One region of the Craterilacuibacter sp. genome, then DNA from elsewhere that is predicted to be linked to it. Evidence: riboswitches for the same ligand, from Rfam matches in the RefSeq annotation. Region 1 holds a riboswitch; the other holds the start of a gene.
The links. Region 1 has a riboswitch for thiamine pyrophosphate ahead of ACRC1E_RS02305 (thiamine ABC transporter substrate-binding protein). Riboswitches for the same ligand answer to the same signal wherever they lie in the genome.
Positions count from the first base shown of each region.

Region 2: linked by a shared signal. The riboswitch ahead of thiC (phosphomethylpyrimidine synthase ThiC) and the one ahead of ACRC1E_RS02305 (thiamine ABC transporter substrate-binding protein) in region 1 are both predicted to bind thiamine pyrophosphate.

Region 1 is NZ_JBOFOO010000068.1:2,377-10,088, forward strand. Features, by position in the region: gene ACRC1E_RS02295 (ABC transporter ATP-binding protein) at 1-359, opposite strand, end outside; gene ACRC1E_RS02300 (ABC transporter permease) at 343-1,893, opposite strand; gene ACRC1E_RS02305 (thiamine ABC transporter substrate-binding protein) at 1,897-2,910, opposite strand; TPP riboswitch at 2,959-3,049, opposite strand; gene ACRC1E_RS02310 (glutathione S-transferase family protein) at 3,404-4,354, shown strand; gene ACRC1E_RS02315 (NADP-dependent oxidoreductase) at 4,356-5,408, shown strand; gene ACRC1E_RS02320 (organic hydroperoxide resistance protein) at 5,405-5,815, shown strand; gene ACRC1E_RS02325 (LLM class oxidoreductase) at 5,889-6,869, shown strand; gene ACRC1E_RS02330 ((2Fe-2S)-binding protein) at 7,093-7,305, shown strand.
Region 2 is NZ_JBOFOO010000283.1:151-6,145, forward strand. Features, by position in the region: partial or broken gene ACRC1E_RS09950 (FAD-dependent oxidoreductase) at 1-653, opposite strand, end outside; gene thiC (phosphomethylpyrimidine synthase ThiC) at 657-2,525, opposite strand; TPP riboswitch at 2,649-2,757, opposite strand; gene ACRC1E_RS09960 (ribonucleoside-diphosphate reductase subunit alpha) at 3,217-5,995, shown strand, end outside.

The sequences.
Region 1 (7,712 bases):
CCGACGTCGGCCAGCATGAGATGCGCCCGTGCACTCGCCTCGGCCTTGGGCACGCGCTGTTCGATCAGGCCGAACATCACATTGCCCAATACGTCCAGATGCGGAAACAGTGCGAAGTCCTGAAACATCAGCGCGAAGCGGCGGCGCTCGGGCGGCACGCCGGCAAGATTCTGCCCGTCAAACCACAGCTGCCCGCTGTCGGGCATGGCCAGGCCGGCAATAATCTTGAGCAAAGAGCTTTTTCCGCAACCGGAAGGCCCGAGCAGGGCCACCACTTCACCGGCGGCGACGGTCAGGCTGAAATGATGCAGCAAGGGCCGGCCGGCATAGGCAAGACTAAGGTCAACGATCTGGAGCATGATTTTTTTCCGGCCACTCGATGGCAATAAAGGCCAGCAGGGCAAACAGCATCAATAACACGGATAACAGCAGCGCCGCTTCCAGATTGCCTTGCCCGGGCCGGCCCAGATGCTGGTAGATCAGGGTCGTCAACGTCAGCCATTCGGGGCGCGACAAAAACAGGGTCACCGCAAATTCGCCCACCGTGGTGGCGGCGGCAAAAGCAAGCCCGCGCCGAAATGCAGGCCTGAGCAAAGGCCAGCTGACCCGCCACCATACCCGCAGCGGTGACGCGCCCAGCGTACGGGCAGCACAAAGCAGATTGTCCGGCAAGGCATCCAGCGCCGCAGCCAGACTCTTGGCAATAAACGGGTAAGCCAGCAAGGCATAGCTTGAGACCAAAAGCAGCAGACTGGCGCTCCAGCCCGGATACAGCAGCAGCAGGCCGAAAGCCACACATACCGGCGACACCACAAACGGCAGGAATGCCGCCGCACGCATCATTACATTTCGCCGTGCCGCCAGCGCATGCAATACGCCCAGCAAGCTGGCCAGCAGCAAGGCCATGGCGGAAAAACGCAGGGTATTAAATAGCGCCAAAGCCGTGTCTGCATTCCACAGCAAGGCCCAGGCCTCGTACTCCACCTGCAGCGCACGCCAGACTAGCGCCAATAGCGGTGCAGCAGTCACCGCCAGCAGGATGGATAAGGCGGCAGCCAGCAACAGCTGCCGGCGCAGGCTATCGGCTTTAAGCAAGGCCAGAGGTTCGGTTTTGGCCGGCACAGCCAGTCGCGCCTCGACCCCGGCATAAAGCAAGGCCGCTGTCGCACTGACCAGCATCGCCGCCAGTGCCAGCACGCCGGCATCGGCCAGATTCAGCTCGTAAGCGACCAGCGTATAAATTTCGACTTCTACCGTCGCCCACTGCTGCCCCCCCAGAAGCAGCGCCAGGCCGAAACCGGAAAAGCAATAGAGAAAGACCAGACACAGGCTGGAAGCGAGCCACGGCAAAAGAGCCGGCAGCTCGATACGCCAGAACGCACGCCACGGCGATGCACCCAGCGTGCGCGCTGCCAGCAAGCGGCTGGCCGGCAAAGCCAACAGGCCGTCGACCGATGCACGTATCACCAGCGGCAGGTTGTAAAACAGATTGCCGTACAGCAACAGCCACGGCGTGTCCTGCAAATCCAGCCCGCTGATCCCTCTGGGGCCGAACAGGGTCAGTACCCCCATGCCGGCCACCAGCGTCGGCATCACGAAGGGCAGCAGGATCAGCCGCAACAAGAGGCACCGGCCGGGAAAATCCAGCCGCGCCAGCACCCACGCCAGGGGCAGCCCCAGACTGGCCGTCAATACACAGGTGATCGCAGCCTGCGCCAGCGACCACCACAGCCGCTGCTGCAGATAAGCATCGTCCAGTACCGCGAGGTTAAGCCCACCCCAGCCCTCAGCCAGCAGACGCGCCAAGGGCAACAAGGCCAGCAGCAGCAAAAAAACCAGCGGCGGCAGCGCGAGCGCACGCTGTGACGCCCGCGGCAATACATCAGTCTGCATGGTTTAGCGCAACACCACCTTGTTCCAGCGTTTGAGCCATGCCCCGCCCTGCTTGGCAATGGCCTGCGGCGTCACCTCGGCGGCAAAACCCGGCTCGGCCGCATGGCTGAATACAGCGGCCACCGGACTGCCTTCCACCACCGGATACATCCACATCGCGGTCTGCAACTCGGCCTGCACCTCGGGTGAACGCATGAATTCGACAAACCTGGCCGCCGCTACAGCTTCCTTGCCGCCCTTGACCAGTGCCACACCCTCGACCTGACGGAATACCCCGCCCTTGAGGAACAGGTTACCGGTCGGTGAAGTGCTGATTTTGTCCTTGCTGTAGAACACCTCGGCTGCCGGACTCGTAGCGTAACTCACCACCAGCGGACGCTCACCGCCGTTACGCGAAAAGTCGGTGTAATAGGCCTCGCTCCAGCCCTTGGCTACTTTCACGCCATTGGCGCGCAGTTTGCCCCACCAGTCGAAAGCCTGCGCTTCGCCCATGCCGGCGATGGTCGCCAGCATAAAAGCGTAACCGGGGCTGGAGGTGGACGGGTTCTGCACGACCAAAAGCTTGCTGTAGGCCGGCTTGGTCAAATCCTGCAGCGATGCCGGCAGCGCCAGCTTGTGCTTGGCAAACCAGGCTTTGTCGTAGTTCAGCGTGACATAACCGTAGTCGGTGCTGACCACGCCCTCACCCAATGCGTAACGCGCCTTGGTCTTGAGCGCTGCGCCGCTATACGATGCAATCACGCCGGCGGCAGAGGCCTTGGCCAGCAGGGTGTTGTCCACACCATAAACCACATCGGCGATCGGATTGGCACGGGTCAGAATCAGTTTATTGACCATCTCGCCGGCGTCGCCGCCCTTGATCAGCGACAGTTTGACGCCGTGTTGCTGCTCGAAGGCCGCCAGGCGTTCCTTGGGCAGGGCAAACGACGAATGCGTCAGCACGCGCAACTCGGCGGCCTGAACGGCGCAGGCAGCAAACGCAAGCCCGATGGTGGTGAGGATACGAACAGACTTCATGACTTCTCCGCGTGAATGCCGACGGCGGAGAACGGAAACGGCAGACGAACACCTGCCGAATCACACTCCCTACGCTGGCACGATCCAGATCAGGTAATGGGGACTCTCTCAGCCCGCGTGGGCACCCCCGGTGATTTGCGCACGCATGATAACGCTTAAAGCAGCCACCGAGAAGACAGCTCATTCAAAGCGCATGACCGCCACGGTATTCATGTACCCCTGCCCTACCTACGCGACGGCCTTAACGGCATGACCACCATAGGACTTGCCGCGTCTGATGCTGAATATGGAATAATTTCCATATTTACTAGCCGACCGGTCTAATCTTGCGTATTATTCAACTCAGGATAAATAATCAAATACGCAGCAGTCGTTAGAGTCCGTCATAACAGACGGTCTCTTTTATTTTTTTCCACCCATTAGACGACCGGTCTAATCCAGATTTAGCCATGCAGCGCTTACTGCTTGAATAACGATAAGGATGTCAGCCACCATGGCGCCAGAACTGATACTGCATCACTACGAAGCCTCGCCCTATGCGGAAAAAATCCGCCTGCTGCTCGCTTACAAGCAACTGCACTGGCGCTCGGTCATCATGCCGCCCATGCTGCCCAAACCGGAATTAATGGCACTGACCCATGGCTATCGCCGCGCGCCAGTACTCCAGATCGGCGCCGACCTCTATTGCGACTCGGCACTGATTGCCAGCGAACTGGAACGCCGCTTTCCGGCACCTGGCACAAAAAACCGGGCGGCCGGCGCTCGCGCCGGCCTGATCAGTCACTGGGTCGATGTCGAGCTATTCTGGCTGGCGGTGCGCTATGTAATGGGAATGCGCGCTTGGCAGCTTCCGCAAGCGCTGCTGGACGACCGCGCGGCCATGCATCTGCAGTTTGATTTTTCCCGCGCCACGCTGGTGGCGGACTTGCCGCATATCGAGAGCCAGCTGCAATGTTTGCTGGCGCTGCTGGATACAGTCTTGACACAAGACGATTTTCTGGGCGGCACACAGCCGGCCCTAGGGGACTTCGGCCTCTATCACCCCTTGTGGTTTTTACATGGTGCAGGTCTGCTGGATACGCTGCTTGCCAAGCACCACGCACTCCCTGACTGGTTTGTCCGCATGCGAGCCTTCGGCCAGGCCCCGCACCACAGCATGGAAGCCAGCGAGGCCATCGCCATTGCACTGGCCAGCCAACCACTAGCGCTTGCCGGCATTAGCCACGAAGCAGCATGGCCTGTCGGTAGCTGGTGCAGCGTCATGCCGGAAGGCTACCCACAAGAGGCCGTCTGCGGCCAGCTGCTACATCTGGATGACCATCAAATTACGCTGCAATTGCTTGCTGCTGCACACGGCCCGCTGCAACTCCATTTCCCGCGCCTGGGCTATATCATCGCGCACCCTGCCGATCATGCCGCCACCCCATTACAGAGAGCCCATTAATATGTCGCAAAATCGTCAGATCCTATTGCAGCAACGCCCAATCGGAGCGCCCACCCTAGAGGACTTCCACCTGACAGCGGGCCCGCTTCCGGTTCCGGCGGCCGGTCAGGTGTTGCTGCGCAGCCTGTATCTGTCACTGGATCCGTATATGCGTGGCCGCATGAGCGATGCCCCCTCCTATGCCGCACCGGTCGCTTTGGGCGAAGTCATGGTGGGTGCCACCATCTCGCGGGTCGAAGCATCGCAACATGCAGATTTCGAACCGGGTGATCTGGTGCTGGCCTATAGCGGCTGGCAGGACTATGCCCTGTCCGATGGCAGCGCGCTCAGCAAGCTGGATAAAGAGATGCCCCACCCTTCGCGGGCACTCGGCGTACTGGGCATGACCGGCTTTACCGCTTATATGGGCTTACTCGATATCGGTCAGCCCAAAGCCGGTGAAACCATTGTGGTCGCAGCTGCCAGCGGCGCCGTGGGTTCGGTCGTCGGCCAGATCGCCAAGATCAAGGGTTGCCGTGCGGTGGGTGTGGCCGGTGGTGCCGAGAAATGCCGCTTTGTGGTGGAAGAGCTGGGTTTTGATGCCTGTATTGATCATCACCAGCCCGACTTTGCCGCCCAACTGGCAGCCGCCTGCCCGCAAGGCATCGATGTTTACTTCGAAAATGTCGGCGGTGCGGTCTTCGATGCTGTCCTGCCCTTGCTCAATGTCGGTGCCCGCGTGCCGGTGTGCGGCCTGATTGCCCACTACAACGACACCACGCTGCCTGCCGGTCCCGACCGCTTGGGCCTGCTCACCCGCACCTTGCTGACCCGGCGTATCAAGATGCAGGGTTTCATCATTTTTGACGACTACGGTTCACGCTATGACGAGTTTTTCAAGCAGATGAGCCTATGGCTGGCTGCAGGTCATATCAAGTTCCGCGAAGATAGGATCGAAGGGCTGGAAAATGCGCCTGCCGCCTTTATCGGTCTGTTGCAAGGCCGCAACTTCGGCAAGCTGATCGTCCGCGTGACAGCACCGCAAGACACCAAGCACAACGGAGAAAACCTATGAAGCTACTTTACCAGACCCGCGCCAGCGCTCAGGGTGGGCGCACCGGCCACAGCAAGCTGGACGATGGCAGCCTGGCCTTGGACATGGCCATGCCAGGATCGGGCACTACCGGCGTCAATCCCGAGCAGCTGTTTGCACTGGGCTATGCCGCCTGCTTCGACAGCGCCTTGGCCTTGACTGCGCAACGCCTGAAACAAAACATCACCGGCAGCAAAACCTCGGTTCAAGTCGGTATGGGGCAAAATGATGCCGGCGGCTATGCACTGGATATCGAACTGTCTGTCGAAGTGGGCGGCCTGCCTGCCGACGCGGCACATGCTCTGGTAACGGCGACCCATCAAGTCTGTCCTTACTCGAACGCGGTACGCGGCAATGTTGCCGTACGCCTGAATGTACTTGTCGTCTGACAGCTCTCGCCATTGACGGAACAGCGCGGATAAAACAGCGCGTGTTCCGTCAATGCATACTAGAAAGGACACGATGTTTTCAGTCAGTCAGACCGGCAGCGATCAGCAGCACGGCTTTAGTCACACCTACCGCCAAGGCCAACTATCCGTCGGGGTTTTTTTCCCGATAGAAGCCTTTACCGGCGACACCCCGGCCATGACAGGCCAGATGGCATTGGCACAACAGGCAGAGACACTGGGGTTCAAGGCCTTATGGCTACGTGACGTCCCCCTGCGCGACCCTTCTTTCGGTGACGTGGGACAGGTCTTCGACCCGTGGGTCTACCTTGGGTTTGTCGCCGCGCACACCCGCACGATTGCGCTGGGCACCGCCTCCATCATTCTGCCCTTACGCCACCCTTTACACATGGCCAAGGCCGCCGCCAGCGTAGACCAGCTTAGCGGCGGGCGTTTGCTACTGGGTGTTGCCTCCGGCGACCGGCCGCTGGAGTATCCGGCTTTCAATATCGAGGCCGAGTCGCGTGGCGAACGCTTTGTTGAAGCCATAGGGGTCATGAAGCAGGCCTGGAGCAGCAGCTTCGCACCCATCAAATGGTCGCAAGGCCTGATGGCGGGCGCCGACCTGATTCCCAAGCCCACCACACGCACCATCCCGCTATTGGTCACCGGCAACAGCCGCCAATCGCTGGACTGGATCGCCAGAAACAGCGATGGCTGGATCAGCTATCCGCGCGCACCCGCTATGCAAAAGGCAATCGTCGAAGACTGGCAGCAGGCACTGCACAGATCGGCAGACGGCGTTTTCAAACCATTTACCCAGTCCTTGTATATCGATCTGGATGCCAACCCCGATCAGGCACGCAGCCCCATCCATCTGGGTTACCGCCTCGGACGCCATGCCCTCGTGGTCTTGCTGCACGAACTGGAAAGTGTGGGCGTCAACCACGTGATCCTCAACCTGAAATATGGCCGTCGCCCGGCAGAGGAAGTGCTGGCGGAACTGGGCAGTACCGTCTTGCCACAGCTAGCGGCGCATCAAGGCGCAGCAGTTTAAGCGGGTATGTGCTGCATCGGCGATCGCCGCCGCCCTTGAGCAGCGACAGCTTGACTACGTGTTGCTGTTCGAAGGCAGCCAAGCGCACCTTGGGCGGGGACAACGGCGAATGTGTCAGTACACATAGCCCGGCGGTCTGAACAGTACACGCCACATCTTATTGATAATAATTCTCAATAAGATTACAGTGGTGCTGTTTTCATCTAGCCGCAGCGGAGCACCCATGTACATTTGCATATGCAAATCTATCACTGACAAAACCATCCACCAGAAGGTCGCGGAAGGGATGAGCTCTATGCGCGAAATGAAACAATGCCTGGGCGTAGGCAGCCAATGCGGCAGATGCATGCCCGCAGCACTGGACTTACTCAAGCGCAGCCTGCAAGAAAAAATAGCCCCCTGCCAGCTACCGCAGCAAAGCCCCTGCACTTGTTAAGCATCAGCATGCTCACTTTGGATATTGCACCGCCGCTGCGCAGCGTACCCAGCATCAGGACAACATGCCCGCTAATGCGGGCTTGAACTTCCATGAGTTAGCCGAGAGTTCAAGCCCCGCGTTAGCGGGTATCCGAGCAGCAGCTTGCTCCGAAAAGCCATGACGCCCGACCCCGTCAATTCATCTGCAAATAGGAATGCAGCCACTGGCTGAGGTCCTCCCGGCGCCCAGCCAGCGCCATGCTGCGCAAGCGCACCCCACCTGCCCCTGCCAATCGGACGGGTATGGAGCGCGCACCCGCGCGTAGTTTTTTTGAGGCAACAGGACATACTCGCATCCTGATCCACCACCACCGCGGCCTCTCCACTGCACTGCAAAAAAGCCACACTACCTCAATGGATTCCTTG
Region 2 (5,995 bases), on a different contig from region 1:
TCCGTAGCGCCCAGGCCACGGGCGTCGATCACCCAGTCAAACGCATGCCCGGTACCATCGGCTAGCGTGAGCCTGCCCGGCGAAAGTTGGCTGACGCGCGAGCCCCAGCGCCAGACAGCCTCGCTTGCCGCCACCAGCGCCGGCAGCAGCGCATAGGGGAACACCTGCCCTTCTGCGGCCAGCAGCCACCCTCGCAGGCCCGGTGCCAGCTCGGGCTCCAGTACGCCAAGCTCGGCGGCCGTCAGCGCCTGTGGCGCAGCCAGTTCCGCCGCCAGTTGTGGCGCGAGCTCAAGCCTGGCAAGCACACGCGCAGCCGCGCCCGCGTCCGGCGGGTGCGCCAGCAGCAAAGAGCCGGCACAGCGCAGATAAGTGTCCGGCCGCGTCCCCAGCCTTGCCGCCAGCGCAGCGGATAGCACTCGCCACAAGGGCAGCGAGCGCGCCCCCAGCTGCGCGATTGCGGGCGGCGCATGCTCCAGCTCGGCCAAGGGGCTGAGCATCCCCGCTGCCGTAAAACCGGCGGCACCGGCTCCGTCACCCACAGGCGACGGGCCGCTGGCGGGGTCGAATACCGTGACCTGATGCCCGCGCGCGGCCAGCTGGTAGGCCAGCAGCCGGCCGGCAACACCGGCGCCGGCAATACCTAGCTTCGCCATGGCTCAGGCCTTTGCGATCGGCACATACAGCTGGCGCCCGGCATCGGCATAACGCTGCGACTCGCCTTCCATGCCGCGCGCCAGCGCTTCTTCATCGCTGACCCCCAGCGTGGCGGCGTAGTCGCGCACTTCCTGCGTGATCTTCATCGAGCAGAACTTTGGCCCGCACATACTGCAAAAGTGCGCGGTCTTGGCGCCTTCGGCCGGCAAAGTGGCGTCGTGGTAAGCGCGCGCGGTGTCCGGGTCCAGCGCCAGCGCAAACTGGTCTTCCCAGCGGAACTCGAAGCGCGCGCGGCTCATCGCATCGTCGTGGGCACGCGCCCCGGGGTGGCCCTTGGCTACATCGGCTGCGTGGGCGGCGATACGGTAGGCGATCAGGCCCTGCTTCACGTCATCGCGATCGGGCAGGCCCAGATGCTCCTTGGGCGTCACATAGCACAGCATGGACGTGCCCATCCAGCCTATCATCGCCGCGCCGATACTGGAGGCGATATGGTCGTAACCGGGCGAGACGTCTATCGTCAGCGGCCCCAGCGTATAGAACGGCGCCTCGGCACAGGCGGCCAGCTGCTCGTCCATATTGGCCTGAATCATATGCATGGGCACATGGCCCGGGCCTTCGATCAGGGTCTGCACATCGTGCTTCCACGCCACCTGCGTCAGCTCGCCCAAGGTGCGCAACTCGGCAAACTGCGCCGCGTCATTGGCATCGGCCAGCGAGCCGGGGCGCAGGCCGTCGCCCAGCGAGAAGGTCACGTCATAGGCCTTCATGATGTCGCAGATGTCTTCGAAATGGGTGTAGAGAAAATTTTCGCGGTGATGGGAAATGCACCATTTGGCGAGGATGGCGCCGCCACGCGAGACAATGCCGGTACGCCGGTGCGCTGTCAGCGGCACATAGGCGAGCCTGAGTCCTGCGTGGATGGTGAAGTAGTCGACGCCCTGCTCGGCCTGTTCGATCAGGGTATCGCGGAAGATGTCCCAGCTCAGGTCCTCGGCGATGCCGCCGACCTTCTCCAGCGCCTGATAGATGGGTACGGTACCGATAGGCACCGGCGAATTGCGCACGATCCAGTCGCGCGTGGTGTGGATATGGCGGCCGGTGGACAGATCCATCACCGTGTCCGCGCCCCATCGCGTCGACCACACCAGCTTTTCCACTTCTTCCTCGATGCCGGAGGTGACCGCCGAATTGCCGATATTGGCGTTGATCTTGACCTTAAAGGCGCGCCCTATTGCCATCGGCTCCAGCTCGGGGTGGTTGATATTGGCCGGAATCACCGCCCGCCCGCGTGCAACTTCATCGCGCACCATCTCGGGCGTGATCTCGCGCGCCATGGCAAAGCCCATACCGTTACCGGCCAGACGCGCCTCGCGCTCGGGGTCGCCCAGATATTCGCGCATCCACTCGCGCTTGCCGTTTTCGCGAATCGCCACGTACTCCATCTCGGGGGTGACGATGCCACGGCGCGCGTAATGCATCTGGGTGACGTTGGCACCAGCCCGGGCGCGCTGCGGCGTGCGCTGCAAACCGGCGGAAAGCTCACGCAGGCGCAGCAAGGACGCTTCGTCACGCGAACCGTCATCACGCGCATCGGCGATACGCCCGGGGTAAGCCTCGGTGTCAGCACGGGCGGTGATCCACGGTGTACGCATGGCGGCGAGGCCACGGCGCACATCAAGGGCCGCTGCCGGGTCGGTGTAGGGGCCGGAGGTATCGTACAGGGCGATATTTTCGCCGTTGGAGAGCGCGATTTCACGCAGCGGCACGCGGATATCGGGCTGGCTGCCGGCGATATAGTGCTTGCTGGAGGCAGGTAGCGGCTCGCAGGTGGCGGCGAGCATGGCGGCAAAGCGGTCGGGAGTATTCATTGGGGCCTCGGCTACGTTGTTGTCAACGCTCCGGAGGCAGGCAAAACAACTGTGCAAGAGAAACGCGCCCTCAGGCAGACCGTCACCATCCTCTGCACCGGCAGCACACCTTGAGGGGCGGCCACCAACAGTCATTGCTCTTCTTACGCCGGTATTATCCGGATCAAGTCCATCGGGTTCGGTATTCACCATCTCAGCTGAGCCTTGCGGCCCGGCACCCCGGAGCGAACGCGCATTGTGACCGCATCAAGGCATGCAGGTCAAATATCAGCTACCGGCATCGCGCCCGCCACCGGGCGCAGCCCTTGCCGCTGGCCGTCACACATTCATGATTCTGACGTAGCATTTCCGCCACAGCCCAGCCCTACTATATGTAGTGGCATTGCCGGGGTTAAAACGCTGCATCCTTGTATTTCAAGGCGAGACACCCGCTTGTCGTTTTTCGCGGCGAACCCCGCACTTATTTTTTAAAAGCCGCCAAGCCAGACAGGGTGCGGATCCGGGTATTTTCTGCCCTTGTCAAGACTTGTGATTCTGCTCTTTAGACACTACCATTTGCGCCATATACTAAACAAAGCAGCACATATTGTGTTGGCAGCTGGCTAAAAATAATAGCGCGGCGCCAGCATCCAGCCGCCCGCAGCGGCTAAAAACATTAAAAATCAGCACCAACACGGGATAAAAAACAAAAATGCAGACTTTTGACGGAAAAACCGCCGCCGAGCTGGGCCGCGCCGCCGCACCGCAGGCCGACTACAGCCAGTACAAAACCATACGCCGCAACGGTGCGGTGGTTGCATTCGAACCGGTCAAAATCTCCATTGCCGTCACCAAGGCCTTTCTCGCCGTGATCGGCCAGCAGGGTGTCAGCTCGGCCAGCATACGCAACAAGGTCGCCGAACTGACCGAAACTGCGGTATCGGCCCTGATGCGCCGCAAGCCCGAAGGCGGCGCCATCCATATCGAAGACATTCAGGATCAGGTCGAGCTGGCGCTGATGCGCTTTGGCGAACACGATGTCGCCAGCGCCTATGTGCTCTACCGTCACGAGCGTGCCCGCGAACGGGCGGCACGCGGCGAGGCGCTGCATCAGGTCACCATCAATGTGCTGAAAAAAGACGGCCGCAAATTGCCGCTGGATGTGGCGCGCCTGCGTGCCACCATCGCATCGGCCTGCCAGGAACTGGGCGGCACCGATGTGGACGCCATCCTGTCCGAGACCCTGAAAAATATCTACGACGGCGTATCCGAAGAAGAAGTCAACAAATCGGCGGTACTGGCGGCGCGCGCCATGATCGAGCTGGACCCGGCCTACGACTACGTCACGGCCCGATTGCTGCTGGATCACCTGCGCCTTGAAATTCTGGGCGAAGCCGTCGCGCAAGAAGCGATGGCCGACACCTATCCGCTGTATTTCCCGGTCTTTATCCGGCGCGGCATCGATGCCGAGCTGCTGGACGAACGCCTCGCCCAGTTCGACCTTGCGCGTCTGGGCGCCGCACTGGATGCCAAGCGCGACCTCAAGTTCGGCTATCTCGGGCTGCAGACGCTGGCCGACCGCTACTTCCTGCATCACAACGAGGTACGCATCGAGCTGCCGCAGGCTTTCTTCATGCGTGTGGCGATGGGCCTCGCGCTAAACGAAGTCGAGCGCGAAGCGCGTGCCATCGAGTTCTACCACATTCTGTCCAGCTTCGACTTCATGAGCTCGACGCCGACGCTGTTCAACGCCGGCACCCGCCGCAGCCAGCTATCCAGCTGCTATCTGTCGACCATCCCCGATGATCTGGAAGGCATCTACGACGGCATCAAGGACAACGCGCTGCTGTCCAAGTTTGCTGGTGGTCTGGGCAACGACTGGACGCCAGTGCGCTCCATGGGCGCCCATATCAAGGGCACCAACGGCAAGAGCCAGGGCGTAGTGCCTTTCCTGAAAGTCGTCAACGACAGCGCTGTCGCCGTTAATCAGGGCGGCAAGCGCAAGGGCGCGGTGTGCGCCTATCTGGAAACCTGGCACGCCGATATCGAGGAATTCCTCGAGCTGCGCAAGAACACCGGCGACGACAGACGCCGTACCCACGACATGAACAGTGCCAACTGGATTCCGGACCTGTTCATGAAGCGGGTGATCGAAGGCGGCGAATGGTGCTTGTTCAGCCCGTCCGAAGTGCCGGACCTGCACGATCTGGTTGGCGCCGCTTTCGAAGCACGCTACCGCGAATACGAGGCACTGGGCCGCGCCGGCAAACTGCGCGTATTCAAGAGCCTGCCGGCGCTATCGTTATGGCGCAAGATGCTGACCATGCTGTTTGAAACCGGCCACCCGTGGATCACCTTCAAGGACCCGTGCAATATCCGCAGCCCGCAGCAGCATATGGGCGTGGTGCATAGCTCCAATTTGTGTACTGAAATCACGCTCAACACCAGCGCCGACGAAATCGCCGTGTGCAATCTGGGCTCGGTCAACCTCGCCGCGCACATGAAAGACGGCGCGCTGGATGGCGACAAGCTCAAAGCCACCATACGCACCGCGATGCGCATGCTGGACAACGTGATCGACATCAACTTCTATCCGGTGCAAAAGGCGCGCAACGCCAACCTCAAGCACCGTCCGGTTGGCCTGGGCGTCATGGGCTTTCAGGATTGCCTGCTACAGATGCGCGTGCCTTACGCCAGCAACGCGGCGGTCGAGTTTGCCGACAGCTCGATGGAGCTGGTGGCCTACCACACCTACTGGGCCTCGACCGAGCTTGCCGAAGAGCGCGGCCGCTACCCAAGCTACAAGGGCAGCCTGTGGGATCGCGGCATCCTGCCGCAAGACAGCCTCAGCCTGCTGGCGGCCGAGCGCGGCGGCTATCTGGATGTAGACCGCAGCGAGCGCCTGAACTGGGCACCGCTACGCGAGCGCATCAAGCAAGTCGGCATGCGCAACTCCAACTGCCTCGCCATCGCGCCGACCGCGACCATCTCCAACATCATCGGCGTGTCGCCATGCATCGAGCCGACCTACCAGAACCTGTTCGTCAAATCGAACCTGTCCGGCGAATTCACCGTCACCAACGAATATCTGGTGCGCGACCTCAAGGCCGCCGGCCTGTGGGATGAAGTGATGGTAGCCGACCTCAAGTATTTCGACGGCAGTCTGGGGCGCATCGACCGTGTATCGGCCGAGCTCAAGGCCATCTACGCCACCGCCTTTGAAGTCGATCCGGTATGGCTGGTTGAAGCCGCATCGCGCCGCCAGAAGTGGATAGACCAGGCGCAGAGCCTCAACATCTATATGGCCGGCGCCTCGGGCAAGAAGCTGGACGAGCTGTACAAGCATGCGTGGGTCAAGGGCCTGAAAACCACCTACTACCTGCGCACACTGGCGGCCACCAGCGCCGAAAAATCCACCGGCCGCGGCGGCGAGCTCAATGCCGTTGCCACCGATGGCGGCATCGCCGCCCACCAGCAAGCCCCGCTCGACA